Regions from separate parts of the Exiguobacterium sp. SH1S21 genome, predicted to be linked through region 4. Evidence: riboswitches for the same ligand, from Rfam matches in the RefSeq annotation. Region 4 holds a riboswitch; each other region holds the start of a gene.
The links. Region 4 has a riboswitch for thiamine pyrophosphate ahead of thiT (energy-coupled thiamine transporter ThiT). Riboswitches for the same ligand answer to the same signal wherever they lie in the genome.

Region 1 (5,226 bases), on a different contig from region 4:
TCCGTTGATCGTCTGTCCGATCACCGACGTCTGGAACGACTCGAGCTGCAGCATGATGACGTTCGTATCAGCCGTTGTCTCGACGTCGGTTGGAGTCGAGGTACCGAGCCGCGTCTCTTCTTGTGCGGTTAAGCCGTCTCCGAAGCCGAGTTGGTCGCCGATGCCACGGAATAAGTCGAGGCCGTGATACCCCCAAAAGCCGTACTCGTAATATTCACGCATGTTCGAAATCGGTGCTTGCTCGTCATCATTCGGCTGACTGACGGTTAATGGAACGACGAAGGCGGCCAAGCCGATGACAAAACCGGCAGCGGCGATCCGGCGGTTTTTTCCTGTGACTTGCGCAGGTCTTTTTCTCATATAGACGAGGACAGCGGTATAAAGCACCAGGTCCGCGAACAATAGAAAGTCGGTCGGTTGAATCAACGTCAGGAAGCCGCCGCCGACGTCGCCCATCTGACCAACGTCTGACAAAAGCGCGACCGACAACAGATTGCCGAAATAGCGGTAATACCAGACGTCGGAGATGAGGAGTGTGCTGTGTAGAAACAGCGAGGCGAATAAAATCCAGCGCCGTGTTTTCGTCTTCACGAGTAGAGCCCAGCTCGTCATCATGAGAATCATCCCGATATTGACGAGTAAAAAATGAACGTTGAACGCGCTCGCGGTCAAGACGCTGAATAAAAATAGTTTGGCAAGTGATAGTGACAGATAACTCCAATAATCAAGATATTTCATAAATAGCCTCCAAACGGTACGTACACGTCGTATTCTTTTTCATGTACCTGTTCGTAGGTGGCGGGAAACATGGGGGTGTGCGATACGGACGAAAAAAAGCGAGGCGAGCGCCTCACTTGATCAAAAATGTGTCCCGAAGCTCGATGATCGTGTCTTCCGGGGCTTTTAGTTTGCTCAAATGTCCATCGACGACGAAGTAGATGTTGCCGCCATGTTTCGGCAAGAACGTGACACCGAGCGCCTCGAGCCGACGGACTTCCGCTTCAAGGTCATCGACGTACAAGGCGAAGTGAACGGGTCCGGCCGCATGTTTCGAATACGGCGATAACGTCTCGTCGGTCTTCGCCGTCTGGAGTTCGATATAGAAGTCGCCGAGCTTGAGCCAACTGTTGAACGCCCGGGTATGGAAGTTGGGTGACTCTTGGACGAGCTCAAAACCGAGCGTTTCATAAAATTGCTTTGACGCCGCATAGTCGGGCGTTTGGATACAGAGATGGTGGATTTGTTTCATCGTGTCACTCCTTTGCTTTCATTTTAGCGAATAGGAGCCTGAAGCGGAACTTTTCTTGAACGAAGACGTATACGACACCGAGGAGGGATACATATGGAAATCCAATACGAATTGACGGAAGAAGACTACATTCACTTCAACTTGAGTCATATTAGACGTTCAAAGATAGGGAAGAGGATGCTATTCCTGCAGCGCATCATCGGGCCCGTCATCATTTTAGGTGGTGGCGCTTTGACGTTCGCGACATTGTTTCAAGATACGAGCTGGTGGCTGTTTGGGGTGTATGGCGTCATCAGCCTCATCTGGTTTCTGTATTATCCGAAGTATTTTGAACGGCATATCCGAAAACAGACGAAGCGGATGATTCAAGAACGAAGCAATGAAGGCATGATCGGCCCGCATACGATGGATCTGGATGAAGACGGTCTTCGTGACAAAAATGCGTTCGGGGAGACGAAAGTCTCATGGAGCGGCATCAAGGAAGTCGTCGAGGAAGCCGATTATGTGTATTTGTATAACTCGTCGGTCAGCGCCTACATCTTGCCGAAACGCGGGCAGGACATGGAGGAGGTACAACGATGGCTACCGATGCGTTGACGATTCAACCGATTGATGAGACGAACTTGGATGCGGTCGTCGCCTTGACCGTCGCACCTGGTCAGGCCCGCTTTATCGAAACGAACGCGGAATCGCTCCGCGAGATGGACGTCGACGTCAAGTACGCGTGGACGTGCTACGCGCTCTGTCGAGACAATCAACCGGTCGGCTTCATGATGGTCGGGGCCGAGAACAAGGTGGAGCGTTACGTCTGGCTCGACCGCTTTATGATTGATATGGATGAGCAAGGGAAAGGCATCGGGTCAACATTTTTGCAACTTGCGATTGAGTGGATGCAAGAGCGATTTGATGTCGATGACCTCATCCTCAGCCTCCATCCGACGAATGAACCGGCGAAACGGTTTTATGCGAAGGGCGGATTCGAGGACAGTGGCTTGATTGATGAAGCGAACGGGGAAGAGATTTGGGTGTATCACGTGAAGCAGGGACAGCCTTCCTAAGTCGGCCGTCCCTGTTTTGGTGGTTGTTGTTCAATTATCGCTTTATCGTAAGCGGACGCAATTGTTTGACCCGAGCCAAGACGATCCAGCCGAGGATGGCTCCAGTCACGCTCGAGGCGAGGAAGACCGGGAAGAAGAACAGCGCCCCAAACTCAGAACCCATTAAGATTTTCGCGTACGGGACGGCGATGAGCGAGGCAATGACGCCCGTCCCGATGACTTCACCGAGCGCAGCGAAAGCGACCCGGTTCGTCCGCACGTAAAATAGTCCAGCAAGCAAGGCGCCGATCATACCACCTGGGAAGGCGAGCAACGACCCGGTCCCGGTCATGACACGGACGAGTCCGGTCACGAACGCGACGAGGACGGCACCAATCGGACCGACGGTGACGGCGGCGATGACGTTCACCATATGTTGCACCGGATAGGCCCGGGCGACACCGGTCGGGATGGAGATGAATAAGGAGCCGATGATGGCGATGGCGATGAGCATCGCCATCCAAGTGAGTTGTTGAATACGCATGAAGTGTCTCCTTTCAAAATGAAAACGCCACTTCTCCAAGTGGAAAAGTGGCGTGGACAGACAGACGTATCCAAGCCACTTCCCTACGCTGGTATGAGCCAGATCAGGTTCGAAGGGTCCGGCAGTTGCCGTCTCAGCCCGAAGGCTCCCCTAGTGGTCGTTTATTGGTTTGAGTATAGCATAACGTTATTTTGTTGCCTCAATTTTTCGCGGTCGGAAGATGAAATAAATGATACCGCTATACAGGGCGTATAAAAACAGGGAAAACATGAGATTGATGACCCACGGGAGTGTACCCATAAATACGGTGACCGAGGCGTTACGGAACCAGCCGAGTGAAAGACATAGTCCGACAAAGCTGAGCACGATCGTCGTCCAAAAGCTGATATCTGGACGTCTCGACACACGGCGAACGACTAGACCAATTATGAAGCTGAAGACAGCCGTCGCACCTAAATACATATAGAGTAGCGCATCGACCGGGTATGAATAATAGACAACGTCCATATTATTTCCTCCTAAACGAAGTGTGGTGAAAGGAAGTGAGGTCAGTGAGGGATGCCATCCCATGGCGTGACGAGTCTTACCGTGAACAGTTCGAGCACTGGCTCGATGGTCACGTGCCAGGCGTGACGTGGCGGGTTGTGAAAGATACCGATTTGACATACTTGATGTATGGAGAGTACGGGGCAGACCGTTACTACGCCAAGGCGGTGACAGCAATCAGTGGTGGCGAGGCTGAACTGTCGATGCATCTAGCCGAACGGCATCCGGGACTCGTCCCGGAGGTCATCGCCATTGCCGCGACACGCAACTGGCTACTTATGCGAGACATCGGCGGGTATGCACTTCGTGAATACCCCAAGCACAGTCGGTACAAAGCGGCTGTGCGTCAATATGCGAAACTACAGAGAAAAGAAGCGAATTACACGGATACGCTTTTGGCCTACGGTATCCCGGACCGGCGTCCGGCTCGTCTAAAAGAAGAGATACGGACGTATTTACCCGAGTTATGTACGGGGTTAGATCGAGATAAGGCAGAGGCGGTGCTGGCGCTCCAAGACGAACTCCTCACCATGTGCGACGAGCTCGCGACTGGGGTGCCGATGAGTCTCGAGCACGGCGACTTACATGGCGGCAACATCTTTTGGCGCAAACAGACGGATGACTTATGTATTCTCGATTGGGGCGATGCGACCGTCACCCATCCGTTCTTCAGCGTCCGTGTGTTTTGGAACGCGCTCTACGACTTGTTGCCGGAAGACGATGAAGTCGCATGGTATGAACAGATTCAGAAGATGCGTACCGTCTACTTGGCTGAGTGGGAAAGTGTGGCGCCGCGGGACTTGCTATGGCGCCATTTGTTGATCGCTGAAGAGCTCGGTTGCGTATATCGGGCGCTGTCGTGGCATGTATATGTGACCAACTATCGGTATGATCCGTCCGAGTCAGCCGATAAACCGGTCCAATGGCTCAACTTGTTCCTCGAGTATCGGGACTTGAAACGTCGCGGTACGTGATCACTCATTCTTCTCGAGCAGGTTTTCATAATCCGTCTCGTTCCAAAACAGCTGGGCGATTGACTCCGGTGCTTTCAAAATCTCACCGTCTTGGTCGTAGACGATGGCGTAGCCGTTTTCGATCTCAAAGACGATCAAGTCGGCCGTCACTTCCTTGACGCCGTTCCCGGCAATGATGACGTTCTCGATTGGGTCGCGTGCGACTTGAACTCCCCATTCGTCGAGCTCGACGATGAGCGCTGACGTGTAGGCATGGCGGTCGTAAATCGATTGAAACTCGTCTTGCGTCAATGTGACGTCGGTCGGGGGGGCACTCGTCCCGTATTTGCGCTTCTCAATCTCCTCAACGAATTGCGTGAACGACTCTTCTTGCCAAAAGAGCGGTGCGACCGACTCGGGACCGTTGGCGATTTCACCGTCTTCATTCTCATAGACGGTCGCGTACGTGCCGTCGTCGAGCTTGAACGGATAAATATCGGCGTACGTATGATGGATCTCGTCCCCGGCGATGACGACGCGTTCGAACGTCTCACGGAACGGTGTTAGCCCTTGGGTTTCGAGCGCTGCTAACAAGTCTTGGGCAGTCTCGTGTTGGTCAAAGACGTCTTTGAAATCTTCTCGTGTCCATTCGATCGTCGCTTCTTCATCTTGTTCGTTCATATCAGGAGAGACGATTGGTTGCTCGGCTTGATCGGTACAACCTGTCAGCAAGAACGCGCTTAAGCCAAGTAGTCCTAATCGTTTCATAAAACAACCCCCTAGTAAGTTACATTATTTCCCTATTTTACATTAGCGTAGCATGTATGAAATAGGATGAGAACCTGGATACTTTCTCATCTAGGGCAAATGGAATCGCTACCTCGTCTGGTTCAATCA
Region 2 (5,226 bases), on a different contig from region 4:
GTGCCGTCATCATCTATTCTCCACGGATGAGCGATGCATTTTTATCTGGTACGACGACTCAACGCGCCTACATGCTCATGCGGAACCATTTGGACAAACCGATCCGCGAGATGCGCGTCATCAGTCTCGTCCCGACGCTCGCCATCAATGACAACCTACCCTACGTCGAGTCTCAACTCGACGAAGTGAACTTTCATTACGTGGAAGAGACGCTCGACGAGGTCGAGACGAGCGGCGGCATGATCATCGTCGGTTGGGGTTCGCCCGGGCGCCTCATGCACCATTCCACACTGTACAAGACGTTATTCGCCGAGCACGAGGCGAGCATGTATTGTATCGGTACGACGTCAAAAGGCGAACCGCAACAAATTCGCATGGCCAATGAAAATACGGTACTCGAAGCGTTCAATAACGAATCGATCAAACCGAAATTTAAGATCTTGAAAGAGACAAAACAGGACGACTCGAAATGAGTCGTCCTGTTTTTTATCGCACGCCGATCCATACACTTACTCCGAACAGCGTGAACAAGAGTGACGCCAACAGAAAATCGTTTCGCGTGACCGGAATCACCTCGTACGTGGAACGATGTTCACCCGTAAATCCCCGAGCCTCCATCGAGAACGCGATCCGCTCGGCTTGACGGATAGCGCCGGCAAGAAGCGGGATTAGGAGTTTCGGGATGTGCCGCACGTGATCGATCCGGGTGTCGAGGCGCACCCCACGTAAGGCATGCGTTTCATAGAGCTGCATCAGTTCGATCTTTAAAATCGGGAAAAAGCGAAAGCCGACGAAGACGCTATAGGCGATGTTCGGAGACAATCTCGCCTGCTGCATCAGACTGTAGACGAACCGCTTCGGGTCCGTCGTCAGCGTGAACAGAAGCGACAGGACCGTAAAGGCGAGGACCCGAAGCGAAAGTGTCGCCGCCAACAACACGTTCTCCTCGGTGACATCATTGCCGAAGAGCGAGAACACGACTTGCCCGCTCGCCTCTCTGCCGAAGACGAGCGTCGTCCAAAGCGTCCCGAGCGCGGTCAGTAAAAATGGGATCATGAACAGTCCCCATCGCTTCCAGCTCACGTCGGAAAAGATGAATTGGAGGGCGAGTGTGCCGAAGAAGACGACGAGCGGAGTCCACGGGTTGTACATGAAGGCGAGACCGAACATGAGACACGTCACGGTCAAGAACTTGATTGTCGGGTTCATCTCGTGAAACGTCATCAAAGCGCCTCCGTCAACAGTCCGTGGGCCCGCAATAAGTCCGAGTCGTCCCAAATCGACGCATCGTACGGCCCACTCAAGTTCCCGTCACTCATCAAATAATACGTGCTCGCGGCACGGGCGAAACTGAGATCGTGCGTTACGAACAAGACCGTCTGCCCCGCACGGACTCGTTCAGCTATCAATGCATGGAGCGCTCGAAGTGATGCCTCGTCTTAACCGGCCGTCGGTTCATCAAACGCGAGCAGTTGTTTACCCGACAGAAGCATCACCCCGATGGCGAGTCTCCGTTTTTGACCGTGACTGAGTGAGAGTGGATGGGCGCCACGCAGACGTTCAAGCCCGAGGCGTGCCAACATGTCCTCGATTGAACGGTTATGTCCATACGCTAGTTCCCGCGACACGTCACTCGTCACAAACAAATGTGCCGGGGATTGCGGGACGAGCCCGACTTCACGGTGATGCCGCGCCAGGCTTTTTAGCCACGTCGATTTGCCGCTGCCGTTCCGACCAAGGATGGCGATCACATCCCCGGGGGCCACTGCGATTTTGCTCGCTACAAGTTGGAACTTTTTGTGATTCACTTTCGGTATCTGAAATAATATGTTTGTGCCCCGTGTCGTTTCAATCGGCGTAAATGTATAATCCGGTTGAACGACGAACGATCCATCGCCTGCGATCCTTCCGTTCACGAGTTCCAAGTGCCGGTCAAAGAAGTCGCCCCACATGTACGGACGATGCTCGATGACGACGATATTGACGTTCCGTGCGGACTTGTCGAGCCAGCGAACGAACCGACGTGCCGTCGCCGGGTCGAGGTGTGAGAGCGGTTCGTCGAGTAAGAGCCATTCCGGACGTCCGATCAAGGCACAGGCGACGGCGATTTGCTGCTTCTCGCCCCCTGATAAATCATGGATGGTGCGGTGGCGATAATCGGACAAATGTAACTCGTACAAAATCGCTGAGACACGGCCCATCATTTCGCTTCGGACGACCGAAAAGTTTTCGAGCGTGAAAATCAGCTCTTCCTCTACCGTCTGCATGACGAACTGGCTGTCCGGGTCTTGAAACACCGTCCCGACGCGGCGATTCACCTCGCCAGGCCGATACGTGGCATAGGACCGACCGAATAGATGCAATCGCCCCGTCACAATCCCATCACAGTTGTCCGGGTAGAGCCGATTGAACAAGGCGAACAAAGTCGACTTCCCCGACCCGCTCGCCCCGGTGATGAGCGTCCTGCCGTCCGTAAGACGAAGTGTGATATCTGTCAATACGTCGCGTCCTTCCCCCGGGAAACGAAACGCCAGACGCTCGGTCTCAACCATGTGCCTTCCTCTGCCGGGTGACGGCATATCCTTCTAGCGCACCCGTTCGAAGCAACAAGTCGCTCAAAATCTTCCCGCCGATCCCTGCGATGAGCATCCCGCTCGTCGCCCGTAGTGCGAACATCAAAGCCACGTACGTCGGACTGAGCGCGCTGAGACCTCCCATGACGTACGTATATGCGAAACTCGTCATTGCCGCACCGAATCCGGCGAGCATGAGCACCCACAAGTCATACCGCTTATACCCGGTTAGTGCGAACGCCGCTTCGGCGCCGAGTCCTTGAATGATGCCGACGAGGATGATGCGCGGACCGATCGCATTGCCGATCATCATCTCGATCGACGCCGCGAGCACTTCCGACAAAAAGGCGGCGCCTGGCTTTCGAATGATGTAGGCGGTAATAATCGAGACGATGAACCAAATCCCAAAAATCCATTCATAGGCGATCGGTCCAATGAGACCGGCCCAAAGGTTCCCGACATGGACGAACGCCAAATAGACGACGGCAAAGACGACCGATAAAATCGACAGCAATACGATTTCTTTCAACTTCCATGAGTTAAGCATCAACGCGTCCCTCGTGCGACGGACTGTTCACACTGAACGTGACCGTCATGACGACGTGGCTCGTCTTCTCGCGGACGCGGTTGAACGTCGCCTCATAAAACGCGAACACCGGCTCGATATCTCCGTGGATCCCTGAGGCATAATGCATCGTGTCATTGAAGACGCCCCGTGCTTTCGCGAAATCGACCTCTTCATAGATAATGTCCATGTAATCATCATCACCGAGCGGGTAGAGTGCGAACTGTGAAGAGACGTATTGGGCAGCCGCTCGCCCGTTCACCGGCTCACTCGATACGTCGAGCAGATTGTCCCCGGCCGTGTCGCCCGGACATCCGGCCGAGAACGTCCCGCTCATCGACACATGCGCCCCTGTTCTCGTGGCGTGTGACAAGACTGCTTTCGCGACGTCAAACACGTGCTCGGCCCGACCGCGAATCACGGTCGATACATCGTCCGTGTGCCTCCAGACGTTGCTTAAATCAGTCTCTTTGAGTGCTCCTTTGATGACCGGTATGAACTCTGACGTCATCGGGCTTAGCGTAAAGCGGAACCCGACGATCGGGCTCGTTCCACATTGTTGATTCATGATGATTCCCCCCTTATTTGGTTACACAAAAAAGCCGCATCCATGAGAATGCGGCCACTTATCCAATCATCAATCCATCAGAAAAAGTGCCACACTTCCTCACGCCAGTATTACCTGGATCGAGTTATAAGGGATTGGAGCCATGCTCACATCTCAGCCGAAGCACCCCTAGTGTAGTCCAATGTATGCGGTTGTTCATGCAAGCAAAAGTATAGCCGTTCGATTCTGAATTGTAAACGGTTAAATCATGAAAACGTCGCGATTCCGTTTCCTGGAAGCGTATCCCGTAACGTTGTCCAGTCTGACGCCATCTCTTCGTCTGACAGTAGACAGGCGTCAAGTTCAAGCTCGACGCGCACTCGGTCCATTCGGTGACCGATCAAGACGAGCTCCGTCTGGCGGTCGCCGTACGGCTCGATGTAATCGGCCTCAAGCTCTGGTTCGGCGGCGAACATCTGCTTTCGTTCCGCGTCAGGAAGCGTCGCGAGCCAACGGCCCGCATGTTCGAGCGTCGACGCGTACCCCGCTTGGGAGAACAAGCACGCGATGTCGTTCCGTGAGGCGATCCATAAAAAACCTTTCGCCCGGACGACTTCTTCCGGGAACTGTTCGATCCACGCATGTAAACGCTCCGGGTGGAACGGACGGCGGCGGCGATAGACGAACGAACTGATGCCGTACTCTTCGGTTTCAGGGGTATGGTCGTCTGTCTCGAGCTCTTGGATCCATCCGGCGGCGTGCATCGCCTGGTCAAAATCGAACAAGTTCACGTCTAATAGGTCGGACAACAACACGTTCCCGTATGTGCTTGTCAAAAGTTGCGCCGCCGGGTTTAACGCGCGTAACAGACTTTCGATCTCGTGCAGTTCCGGTTCCGTGACCCGGTCTGCCTTGTTGAGGACGATGATGTCGGCAAATTCGACTTGATCGACGAGCAAGTCGACGACTTCCCGGACATCACCCGTGTCGACAGCCTGTTTCCGTTCATGCAGTGATTCGCCCGAGTTGAAGTCTTTTAAAAATCGATACGCGTCGACGACCGTCACCATCGCGTCAACATACACACGGCTCGTCAAGTCGATACCCAAGGCGTCATCCGCATATGTAAACGTCTGCGCGACCGGGATCGGCTCCGAGATACCAGACGACTCGATGATGATGCCGTCGAGCTGTCGGTCGTTCGCAATCTCGCTGACCGCTTCGAGTAAATCTTCTCGCAACGTGCAGCAGATGCAGCCGTTAGACAGCTCCACCAACTTCTCGTCCGTCCGTGAAAAACCTGCCCCGTCAATCAATCGCTCATCGATGTTCAGCTCGCTCATGTCGTTGACGATGACGGCATATTTTTTACCATCCCGATTGTTCAACATATGATTGAGCAACGTCGTCTTGCCACTTCCTAAATATCCGGACAAGACTGTGATCGGAATTCGTTTCATGATGTATACCACCTTTAAATCGTAATCATTACTTTTTAGATAATGAACGGGATCACGTCCGTTGTCAACAAAAAAAACACG
Region 3 (5,226 bases), on a different contig from region 4:
GTGCAACCGGTCCCGTGCGTATCTTTCGTCAGCAACCGTGGCGTCACCATTCGAAACGTATCGGTTTTCGTCATGACTAGGTCTTCGGCGAGAGGACCATCCAAATGACCGCCTTTCAACATGACGACGTCTGCCCCGTAAGACAACAAGCGCTCAGCTGCTTTCATACGATCAGTGAACGTACAAATCGTCAAGCCGGTCAACACTTCAGCTTCAGGGATATTTGGCGTGACGACCGTCGCCATCGGTAACAGCCTCGTCCGTAGCGCGGTGACGGCGTCCCGTTCAAGCAAGGTCGCACCGCCTTTAGCGATCATGACCGGATCGACGACGACATTTTGAAAACGATGCTGCTCGAGCGCGTCAGCTACGACATCAATCAACTCACGATTGAACAGCATCCCGGTCTTGCACGCCGAGATGATAAAGTCTGATCCGACTGCATCGAGCTGGCGTGCGACGAGGTCGGCGGAGACGGCTTCGACACCGTGCACGCCACGCGTGTTTTGAGCCGTCACCGCGGTCACGACACTCGTGCCAAATACGCCTAATTCTTGAAACGTTTTCAAATCGGCTTGGATTCCGGCGCCCCCGCCAGAGTCCGAGCCGGCGATGGTCAAGACTTGAGGCCTCATCGCGCGAACACCTCGATTCGGTCGCTCGGCAGGTCAGTTGACGTCATGGTAGCGAGCGCGTTGAGAAAGTGGATCGGGAAATCCCCCGGACCCGTCGCTGCTTCACTCGCCAACTCGCCGCATCGTGCATATCCGGTGAGCGCGGTCGAGGTTGCCGTCATCACGTCCGGTTCAACAGCAAGGAACGCACCGACGACCGCACTGAGTAGACAGCCAGTGCCTGTCGTCTCTGTCATGAGCGGATGCCCGCCCAAAATTTCTAGCGTGACCGTCCCATCGCTCACGAAATCTGTCGCCCCGGTAATCGCGACAACACAGCTATATCGGTTCGCTGCTCGTTCGGCGAGTTGTTGCGGATGATGTGTGCCGCTTCCGGCGTCGACCCCTTTCGTCGTCCAACCGGCATCGACAAGCGTGGCGACTTCCCCGGCGTTCCCACGGATGACCGTGACGCGTACGTCTTGCAAAATCCGTTCGACGACGTCGCGGCGGAACGATGTCGCCCCGACACCGACCGGGTCTAGGACGACAGGACGATCCGACTGATTCGCGGCTTGTCCGGCACGTATCATCGTCGCCTCGGTCATAGCGTCAAGCGTCCCGATGTTTAAGACGAGGGCATCGCTCACGGTCGCCATGTCTGCCACTTCTTCGATCGCATCGGCCATGACCGGGGAAGCCCCGACGGCGAGCAACCCGTTGGCCGAGAAGTTAGCGACGACGGTGTTCGTAATGTTATGGACGAGCGGTCGCTTCAACCGGACGGCTTCCCATAGATCCGGCCTCATTGTCCCACCTCAAGCGGCAGTTCCCACGATTCGAGTGTCCAGGCCATCTCCCAAAACGCGAGCTCATAGTAGCAACTTTTCAAAAACAGTTGCTGATAGCGAATCCGTTCTGACTCCGTCGCTTGTCCCGCCAATTCATCAAGTCGCTCGATCTGCTCTTCGACAAGTTCACGGAACCATTCCGAACCGTACGTCGCAATCCAAACAGAGTAAATCGGATGGTCTGGTTCTGCGTCCTTCAAGCGCTCCCCGATCTCGTAATACACCCAGTAGCATGGAAGAATCGCCGCGAGCACGTCTCCGAGCGTCGGGCCGGCTTGTTGCATATGGAGCGCGTATGCATAAGCCGTCGGAGCTGGTTCGAACGTCGCCCACTCCATGTCACTAACCGCGAGCATCGTAAAAAATTCCCGATGCAACTCGTGCTCCGCCTCGATCGTGTGGAGGGCGTGCGTCAAAAATCGGCTCGCCAGCTCCATCGTCGGGGCAAGTGTAGCGCCCTTCGCCTGTACTTTCGAAAATTGATTCAAGTAGTACGAGTCTTGCATCACGTAATGCCGAAACTTCGCCTCGTCGAGCGTCCCGTCTCCGAGCGCGCGGACGAACGGATGGTGGAAACTCGCCTCAAACAAGGCGTCGGCCTCTTGGCGGATGTGTGCGGTAAATGTCATCGTATTCTCCTCCTTTGTATGAAAAAAGACGCCGCCTCCCATAACGGAAGCGGCGTCGGCCATACACAAAGAGTGTGAGAAAGGACGTTTCGCCCACTTCCCTCCGCTAGCGTGAACTAGATCAGGTTCAAAGGGTCTGGACCTTGTCCATCTCAGCCGCGTCAAGCGACTCCCCTAGTGGCAAACATTATGAAATTCGGTCATCTTCGACCACATCATATCAATCTTTTTGAAAAATGCAAACCCTTTAACGCGAGAAGCGACGGTTGAGAGCGCTCCCAAAATGCGAGAACCGTTCCGTCCCGAGCTTACGACGGTTCGAGGCCGCGAACACGTAATAATCGACCTTCCCCATAAAATAAATCAAGCGCAGTCCTGCGATAAAGAACGTGATGATCGTGCTGATTGCAAAGCCGACCCCATACCAATCGATCCCGCGCGATAGTAACGACAACGTGAACAAGGCGTTCAATGTGAAGAACGATAGGTTGACGAACAACGCACCACGCCGGTCCTCAAAATAAAGCAAGAGCAGCGTCAGTACGAGAATCATCGCGTTCGCGAACGCGGCGAGCGTCGTCATCCGGAAAATTTGACCGACTTCTTCCGGGACACCGATCCAACCGACGAACACACCCGCCATCAGGATCGCGAACAAGGTGACGACACCTTGACTTCGCCCAAGTCGGATCAATTCATTTTTCAACACCGTCGTCATCGTCTGCTTCGCCTTCTCAATTTGGTGTAACGCCCCGCCATAATTGATCAAGCCGTAAAACGTTCGATAGCGCTCGTAAAACCTTGTCTCGACAGCGACGACGAACAAGAGCTGGGTCGGGATGATCGTCAAGTACGACCAGAACACAGCCGTGTCATAATACGGATTGAACACGAACGAATCGGCAATCACCATGCGCCCTTCACCAAACCAAATGATGAAGTTGGTCACCCAGATTCCAAGCACGTATAACACACCAATCGCAAACAAGTCCGGATACTTATCAAAGTACCGGAAGTATGAAAACTCTCGCGTCGCATACCTAAGTGGAAACGTTCGGAGCATCGCGAAGAATAGCCCGAACAGCGTCACGACCATCCCAACAGTAAAGCCAAACAGAAGCTCGAGGCTCGATGGGTTGACCATGAGACGACTGATCAAATAGACGCTCGCGACTGAAATAACCCCGCCTAGCAAGAAGCTGTAAGCGACCGCTTGATAAAATTTGGCGGCGCTCAAGAACAGGAACATGACCCAGATGACGTTGATGGTCATGAATAAGACGAACAGGACGAGCTTATAGGCGAAACTGAGCGGTGAAATCAGCCAAAACACGCTATACATGACGACGGCAGCGAGAATCGTCACTTTTAACATGCCGGTGAAGACAGGAAAGATCTCATGGGCTTTCTTTTCATAAAATAAATCAGCCACGTATCGCGTGACGACGAGCTGCTGAAAACTAAATAGAATTTGCGAGAAAATGAACGCGTAAGACACGGATAGCATAAACAGTGTCCGTTCCTCGAGTGACAACATCGGCATCTGAAACGCCAACCATTGAATCGTACCGACAACGAGGATGACGATCAGCCAAGGGCCCGATGTGACGAGACCGGAAAACGTGTACGCCTTCAGTCTTGAAGAGTAATAGTCTTCTTGAAACAGCTTTTGTAACTTAAACCCGATGCCCGCCATACTGTTCCCTCCTCGCTTCATAGATGGCTTTATAGCGGTCGACGAACTGTTGCAATCGATAATACTGACGGACACGCTCGCGGCCGTTTTTACCGAAGCGCATCCGTTCGCGCGGATAATCCATCATCCATTCGACTTTGTCAGCGATGGCTTCCGGATGGACCGGAGGAACGATGAAGCCGGCCGGACCGAACGGATCATCAGCGCGTCCGTAAAGTAGTTCCGAACAAGCCCCGACATCGGTCGCCACCCAAGGGATGCCAGCCGCCATCCCTTCTAAAATGGCGAGCGGCTGCCCTTCCGATATGCTCGTCAGCAACAACAAATCAAATTTCGGCAACCAGTCTTGTACGTTCACTTTCCCGACGAGTTCGACATAGTCGGTCAGCCCGCTCTGCTCAATCAGTAGACGACATTCTTCGGCGTACTCTTCGTCCTCATCAAGCGGACCCATGATTGTCAGTTTAAACAGCCGATGGCGCTCTTGAAGGATTTTTGCGGAATAAATCATCGTCTTCAAATCCTTGATCGGAACGAGGCGGACGATAGCCCCGATTTGGAACACATCATTCTCAGCTCGCTCAAGCGTAGCGTGGATATGACGGTCGTCAATCCCGTTGGCGATAATTTTCGTCTTCTCGCTAGGCGCCCCAATCCACTCTTGATATTCGCGATTCCGCTCGAAGAGTGTGATAATCTCGTCGGCCGCGTTATACGCCTCGCGTGACAAGTGATGGAAAAAGCGAACCCATCTCGGTTTGTAAGGGGACGGAATCCAATAAGACTGAAGGATTTCTTCCTCGCGTTCACGTGAGTAGATGCCGTGTTCGGTCAAAATGAACGGGATACCTTGCGTCTCTTTCATGTAAGATGCAACGACACCGGCGTAGCCTGTCGAGATGGAGTGGACGAGATCGACTTTTGGTAACGGTTGATGCAACACACGCAAGATCGGCATATACATACTTTGCCACATCCAAAAGTAGTCGATGAACGAGCCTCCGTTCATTTCTTCTGCGTAAGCCGATTTTACGTTTCTCCAAAAGAACTCGCTTGAGAAGAAGGCTTGGCTTGATGGAACTTGTTTCCCGAGAATGCCAAGCGCTTGCCGGTTCGGATTTTTCAACATGAGCCATTCCGAAATTTTCCGCTCGTCTTCGGCGTCGAGCTTCATTCGACCCTTCGCCTTTTTATCCATATCGCTCAAATAAAGGTGCGTGATCCCTGACACGTTTTGCGGCAACTCATATTTCATATCTTCTGGCCGCTTGACCGATGGCTGAATCGAGATGATTTCAAACTCGACTTCCGGCATCGCTTCAATCAGCGTCTGCGTCCAACTCGAGACACCTCCGCTCACATACGGGTAACTCCCTTCTAACACGAGACCAATCTTCATTGCGGGTCCCCCTTGATGGCGATTTCAGCGTTCGCTG
Region 4 (5,226 bases):
GCCGGAATCAGCGACGCCGAAGAAACAAAAGAAAAAGAAGTGGTGGCTCTGGCTAGTGCTCGTTCTTCTATTGATTGGTGGCGGGGTTGCCGCGTATGTGGTTGCAGATGAAATGTCACGTGCCGTCGTGCCTGATGTCGTCGGTATGAGCGTCGGTGATGCGACGACTGAACTGGAAGCATCCGGATTCGTCGTTGAGACGACGGACCGAGTGAGTGACAACGTGTCTGAAGGCGACGTGATTTCGCAAAACCCGCAACCTGGACGGAAGCCGAAGCGTGGAACGGTCGTCACCATCGTCGTGTCTGCTGGGAAAGAGACGGTCGAGATGCCTGACGTCGAAGGGTTGTCTCAAACAGCAGCGGAACGAACGTTGAAAGATCTTGATTTCACAGATATTGAAATCCAATCCGAAGCGTCCGAAACGGTCGACAGCGGAGATGTGATTTCGCAGTCGATCACGCCAGGTGAAGAAGTTATCGCGTCGGAAGAGACGGTCACGCTCGTCGTCTCGACCGGTAGCAATAAAATTGAGCTTGCCAATTTGACGGGCTATACGTTCGAAGAGGCGTCAACTTATGCCGAGCAAAACAACTTGAAAATCGTGAAACGCGATGAGTATTCGACGAGCATCCCAGCGAATCAAATCATTCGTCAACTTCCGACGTCAGGGACGGCGGTCGACCCGGGAACGGAACTGACGGTCATCGTCTCACAAGGGGTCGAGCCGACCGACATCTCGATCGAGCGAGAAGTGGACGTCGAAATCGAACCGCCGGCAGAAGGTGAAGAGGCGGAGCCGGTCGAAGTCGTCATCCGTACCGTCGATGCCCGTGGTGAGATCGAAGTGTTGCGTGATATGATCACAGAAACGACGACGTATTCCTATACGCTCGTCATTGCTCCGGACGAAGTCGGTACCGCGACGATTGAAGTCGAGGGAGAAGTCGTTCGGACCGATACGGTGACATACGCCCAAGCAAAAGATTCACAATGAAGAGGTGGCGTGCGCGTCACCTCTTTTCTAAGGAGGAAACAGGATGAAAGGAACGATTATTCGCTTGCAAGGTGGATTTTATGATGTCATGACCGAAACGAAAGTTGAAATCAGATGTCGCGCCCGGGGAAACTTCCGGAACCGAAACATTTCGCCCGTCGTCGGGGACGACGTCGATATTCAAGACCAAGGGGACGGGACCGGCTACATCATGGCTGTCGATGAGCGGTCGAACCATCTCGTCCGTCCGCCGATCGCCAACATCGATCAGGCGTTTCTGCTCTTTTCCGTGAAAGAGCCGGCGTTCTCGTTTCATTTGCTTGACCGCTTTCTCATTTTGATCGAATCGAAGCAAGTTCACCCAATCATCGTGTTGACGAAGATGGACTTGTTGCTAGAAACTGAAAAAGAAAAAATTAGTGCGGCGGCAGCGCTATACCGTTCGATCGGCTATCAAGTCATTGAGACGTCGACCGAAGACGGAGCTGGAATCGAGCTCATCCGCAGCGCGTTCAAAGACAAGACGAGCGTGTTCGCCGGACAGACCGGCGTCGGGAAGAGTTCGTTGCTGAACGCGGTCGCACCGGAGCTCGAACTCGCGACTGGTAAAATTTCGAAAGCGCTTGGCCGCGGGAAGCATACGACGCGTCACGTCACGCTCATCACACTCGCGGACGGGTTCGTCGCCGATACACCTGGATTCTCGAGTCTTGAGTTCCCGGAAGAACTTGAAGTCGAGGAGATGCGTTGGTGTTTCCCTGAATTCGTCTTGCGGCACGATGACTGTAAATTCCGTGGTTGCGCCCATTTGAACGAGCCAGGTTGTGCCGTCAAAGCGGCGGTCGAGGCCGGAGAAATCGCTTCCACCCGCTATGCGAACTATGTTACGTTTATGGAGGAATTAAAAGATAGACAACGGAGGTACTAACATGATTAAAATCGCACCATCGATCCTGTCGGCCGATTTTGCCAACCTTGAGGCAGAGGTCAAAGCGGTCCAAGAAGCAGGGGCCGATTACATTCATTTTGACGTCATGGACGGTCAGTTCGTGCCGAACATCTCGATTGGACTGCCGGTACTCAAAAGTTTGCGTGACAAGTCGGACATGGTATTAGACGTCCATTTGATGATCGACCAACCGGAACGGTTCGTCGAGGACTTCGTTCAAGCAGGCGCCGATATCGTCACGGTCCATGTCGAGGCGACAAACCATTTGCATCGCGTATTGCAACAAATCAAAGGAGCCGGCGCCAAGTGTGGTGTCGTCTTGAACCCACATACGCCGTTGTCATCAATCGAGCACGTGCTCGGTGATGTCGATATGGTATTGCTCATGACCGTGAACCCTGGCTTTGGCGGCCAAGCGTTCATCGAAGCGGTCGTCCCGAAGATTGCGGCGCTCAGCGAGATGCGCCAAGCGCGTCGTCTCGACTTCGAGATCGAGATCGATGGCGGGGTAAATCCTGCGACGGCAAAACTTTGTATCGACGCAGGTGCCGACGTCCTCGTTGCCGGTTCAGCCATCTATAACGAACCGAGCTATAAAGACGCAATCGATAGCATTCGCAACGCGTCTCGTGTATAATTGTCTGTAGAACAACAAATATTGTCGCAAGGGGTGTCACATCTGTGGCTGAGAGGCATGAGCTAACCCTTTGAACCTGTTCCGTTCACACGGACGTAGGGATGTGGCGAAAATGCACGTTGCTACACGATAGCAGCATGGCGTTTACGTCATGCTGCTTTTTGTCGTTCACTCATATCAAGGAGGGAATAAGATGAAACAACGTTTAAAACTACAGGCGCTCATTGAAATCTCGCTGTTCGCCTCGCTCGGACTGATCTTTGACATGCTCATCCCATATCGGTTGCCGCAAGGCGGAGCAGTCAGCTTGGCGATGCTGCCGATTCTCGTGATGGCGTATCGGCATGGATTGAGAGGCGGACTCGCGACAGGCGCGCTCGTCGGGACGCTACAACTGTTATTTGGGGCCTATATCTTCACACCGGTCCAATTTTTACTCGACTACACGGTCGCCTACGGCCTCGTCGGAGTCGCCGGCATCTTCGCCGGGCAAGTCAAACAGTCGGCAAAAGACGGCGCCAAGAAAACGCTCACGTTCTATTTGATTCTCGGGGCGTTGATCGGCTCGGCGCTCCGCTACGTTGCGCACGTCGTTTCTGGCATCGTCTTCTTCGCCGAGTATGCGGAAGGACCGGTCGTCTTGTACTCGCTAGGCTATAACTTGACGTATATGTTGCCGTCGTTCCTCGTCTCGGCGGTCGTGATCGTGCTCTTGTTCACGTCGGCGCCGCGTTTCGCGACGCTCGCGACACGGGACATCAGATAATGCGCGTCTTGATTGTGGCTGCGAGCCCGGAAGCGGTCCCTGAGCTTCCTCGGAACGCCGATTACGTCATCGGCGTCGACGGCGGCTATCATACGCTGCTCGACCGTGGAATGAAGCCGGACCTGCTCGTCGGTGACTTTGATTCGTTCACAGGCACCGTGCCGGAGGAAGCTGTCCGTTATCCGTCTGAAAAAGACGTGACCGACCTTGAGATCGCTCTCGAGGCGGCACGAGGGAAAGGGGCGGACGTGATCGACGTATACGGTGCACTCGGGGGCAGGCTCGATATGACGCTCAGCAACGTCGGTCTGCTCGAAGCGTACCCCGAGATGCGGTTGTTCGCAGACGGGCAAGAAGTCCGTCTCGTCGGAAAAGGGGACTATCGTCTCCCGCGTCGTCCTGACCATTACTTGTCGCTCGTACCTTGGAAACGGGCCTCGGTCTCGATTCGTGGCGTCAAGTACCCGCTCGAGAACCATGACGTCGTCAGCCATGAGGCGCTGACGATCTCAAACGAGTGGTCGGCGGAAGAGGCGGACTTGCTCGTTCATAGCGGCAACGTCTTGATTATGTATATAAAGAAATAAACAAAAAAAATCCCATCGGCGCATGCCGCTGGGATTTATTTCGTTCGTGTATGGTAATTATACGCGTTCAACGAGACCTGATTTAAGAGCGCGAGCTGAAACCCAAACTCGTTTAGGTTTACCGTCAACGAGAATGCGAACTTTTTGTACGTTTACACCCCAAGTACGTTTTGTCTTGTTGAGTGCGTGCGAACGGTTGTTACCTGACTTAGGTGACTTACCTGTTACGTAGCATTTACGTGCCATGCGTTTCCCCTCCTTTTTTATGTGGGTTCGTCCTAATAGACACTCGTTTATATTAGCATGGGTTTTTTCACGATGCAACTAGAAAATAACCGGATGACAAGAAAAAAACTTGACATTACGGATGAGGATTTTAATAATGAATGAGGGTTGCGGTTACAATTGACCGAGTTTAGGGGCATGTCCTTTTAATAACTAGGTACTTATTGTAGAATATACTGTAGGAATCATTCCGAATAAAGGAGGCTACTCCATATGGCAATTGAAATGAAGACAACATATGGCAATATTGATATCACGAACGACGTGGTCGCGACACTCGCGGGCGGTGCGGCGATGGAATGTTTCGGCGTCGTAGGAATGGCGTCACAAGCTCAACTGAAAGACGGGATCGCAGAACTGCTCAAACGTGAGAACTATGCGCGTGGCGTTGTCGTACGTCAAGATGGAGAAGACGTACATATCGATATGCACATCATCGTGAGCTACGGGACGAAAGTGTCGGAAGTCGCGTACAACGTGCAAAGTCGTGTAAAATACACGCTCGGTGAAACTTTAGGATTAAACGTTTCGTCGGTAAATATATTCGTACAAGGCGTTCGTCTGACGAATGACTGACGAGAACGAAGGAGGATTTGGTGTGGGGTTAAAACGTTTAGATGGATTGGTGTTTGCGCAAATGGTCGCAAACGGTGCAGCCAACTTGAGCCAAAATGCAGATTACGTGGATTCGCTTAACGTCTTCCCGGTCCCAGACGGCGACACGGGAACGAACATGAATTTGACGATGACTTCAGGTGCGAAGGAAGTGGCCGCACTCGACACAGCGAACATCGCTGACGTGTCATCGAAGTTTGCCCGCGGCCTACTTATGGGGGCCCGTGGGAATTCGGGTGTTATTTTGAGCCAATTATTCCGTGGTTTCGGTAAATCGATCGAAGGAAAGACAGAATTGTCGACACTCGACTTTGCCGAGGCACTCAAACGTGGCGTTGACACGGCATACAAGGCGGTTATGAAACCGGTTGAAGGAACGATTTTGACGGT

Region 1: it holds a riboswitch for thiamine pyrophosphate, as region 4 does, so the genes downstream of both, thiW (energy coupling factor transporter S component ThiW) here and thiT (energy-coupled thiamine transporter ThiT) in region 4, are expected to answer to the same signal.
Region 2: it holds a riboswitch for thiamine pyrophosphate, as region 4 does, so the genes downstream of both, EVJ24_RS08040 (YkoF family thiamine/hydroxymethylpyrimidine-binding protein) here and thiT (energy-coupled thiamine transporter ThiT) in region 4, are expected to answer to the same signal.
Region 3: it holds a riboswitch for thiamine pyrophosphate, as region 4 does, so the genes downstream of both, tenA (thiaminase II) here and thiT (energy-coupled thiamine transporter ThiT) in region 4, are expected to answer to the same signal.

Annotation. Positions count from the first base shown of each region.
Region 1 covers NZ_SJUY01000001.1:657,473-662,698, reverse strand. Annotated here, with positions in the region: gene EVJ24_RS03310 (LTA synthase family protein) at 1-738, opposite strand, end outside; gene EVJ24_RS03305 (VOC family protein) at 851-1,249, opposite strand; gene EVJ24_RS03300 (YcxB family protein) at 1,343-1,846, shown strand; gene EVJ24_RS03295 (GNAT family N-acetyltransferase) at 1,828-2,307, shown strand; gene thiW (energy coupling factor transporter S component ThiW) at 2,342-2,830, opposite strand; TPP riboswitch at 2,894-2,992, opposite strand; gene EVJ24_RS03285 (hypothetical protein) at 3,017-3,337, opposite strand; gene EVJ24_RS03280 (aminoglycoside phosphotransferase family protein) at 3,382-4,350, shown strand; gene EVJ24_RS03275 (hypothetical protein) at 4,351-5,097, opposite strand.
Region 2 covers NZ_SJUY01000004.1:231,300-236,525, forward strand. Annotated here, with positions in the region: gene EVJ24_RS08015 (DUF1643 domain-containing protein) at 1-473, shown strand, start outside; gene EVJ24_RS08020 (energy-coupling factor transporter transmembrane component T family protein) at 487-1,224, opposite strand; gene EVJ24_RS08025 (hypothetical protein) at 1,224-1,409, opposite strand; gene EVJ24_RS08030 (ATP-binding cassette domain-containing protein) at 1,440-2,552, opposite strand; gene EVJ24_RS08035 (ECF transporter S component) at 2,545-3,120, opposite strand; gene EVJ24_RS08040 (YkoF family thiamine/hydroxymethylpyrimidine-binding protein) at 3,113-3,706, opposite strand; TPP riboswitch at 3,786-3,886, opposite strand; gene EVJ24_RS08045 (GTP-binding protein) at 3,952-5,145, opposite strand.
Region 3 covers NZ_SJUY01000001.1:616,998-622,223, forward strand. Annotated here, with positions in the region: gene thiD (bifunctional hydroxymethylpyrimidine kinase/phosphomethylpyrimidine kinase) at 1-635, opposite strand, end outside; gene thiM (hydroxyethylthiazole kinase) at 632-1,423, opposite strand; gene tenA (thiaminase II) at 1,420-2,094, opposite strand; TPP riboswitch at 2,176-2,280, opposite strand; gene pelG (exopolysaccharide Pel transporter PelG) at 2,342-3,790, opposite strand; gene pelF (GT4 family glycosyltransferase PelF) at 3,771-5,189, opposite strand; gene EVJ24_RS03055 (DUF2194 domain-containing protein) at 5,186-5,226, opposite strand, start outside.
Region 4 covers NZ_SJUY01000003.1:175,801-181,026, reverse strand. Annotated here, with positions in the region: gene pknB (Stk1 family PASTA domain-containing Ser/Thr kinase) at 1-997, shown strand, start outside; gene rsgA (ribosome small subunit-dependent GTPase A) at 1,041-1,925, shown strand; gene rpe (ribulose-phosphate 3-epimerase) at 1,927-2,583, shown strand; TPP riboswitch at 2,603-2,702, shown strand; gene thiT (energy-coupled thiamine transporter ThiT) at 2,777-3,349, shown strand; gene EVJ24_RS06195 (thiamine diphosphokinase) at 3,349-3,936, shown strand; gene rpmB (50S ribosomal protein L28) at 3,994-4,182, opposite strand; gene EVJ24_RS06185 (Asp23/Gls24 family envelope stress response protein) at 4,435-4,797, shown strand; gene EVJ24_RS06180 (DAK2 domain-containing protein) at 4,820-5,226, shown strand, end outside.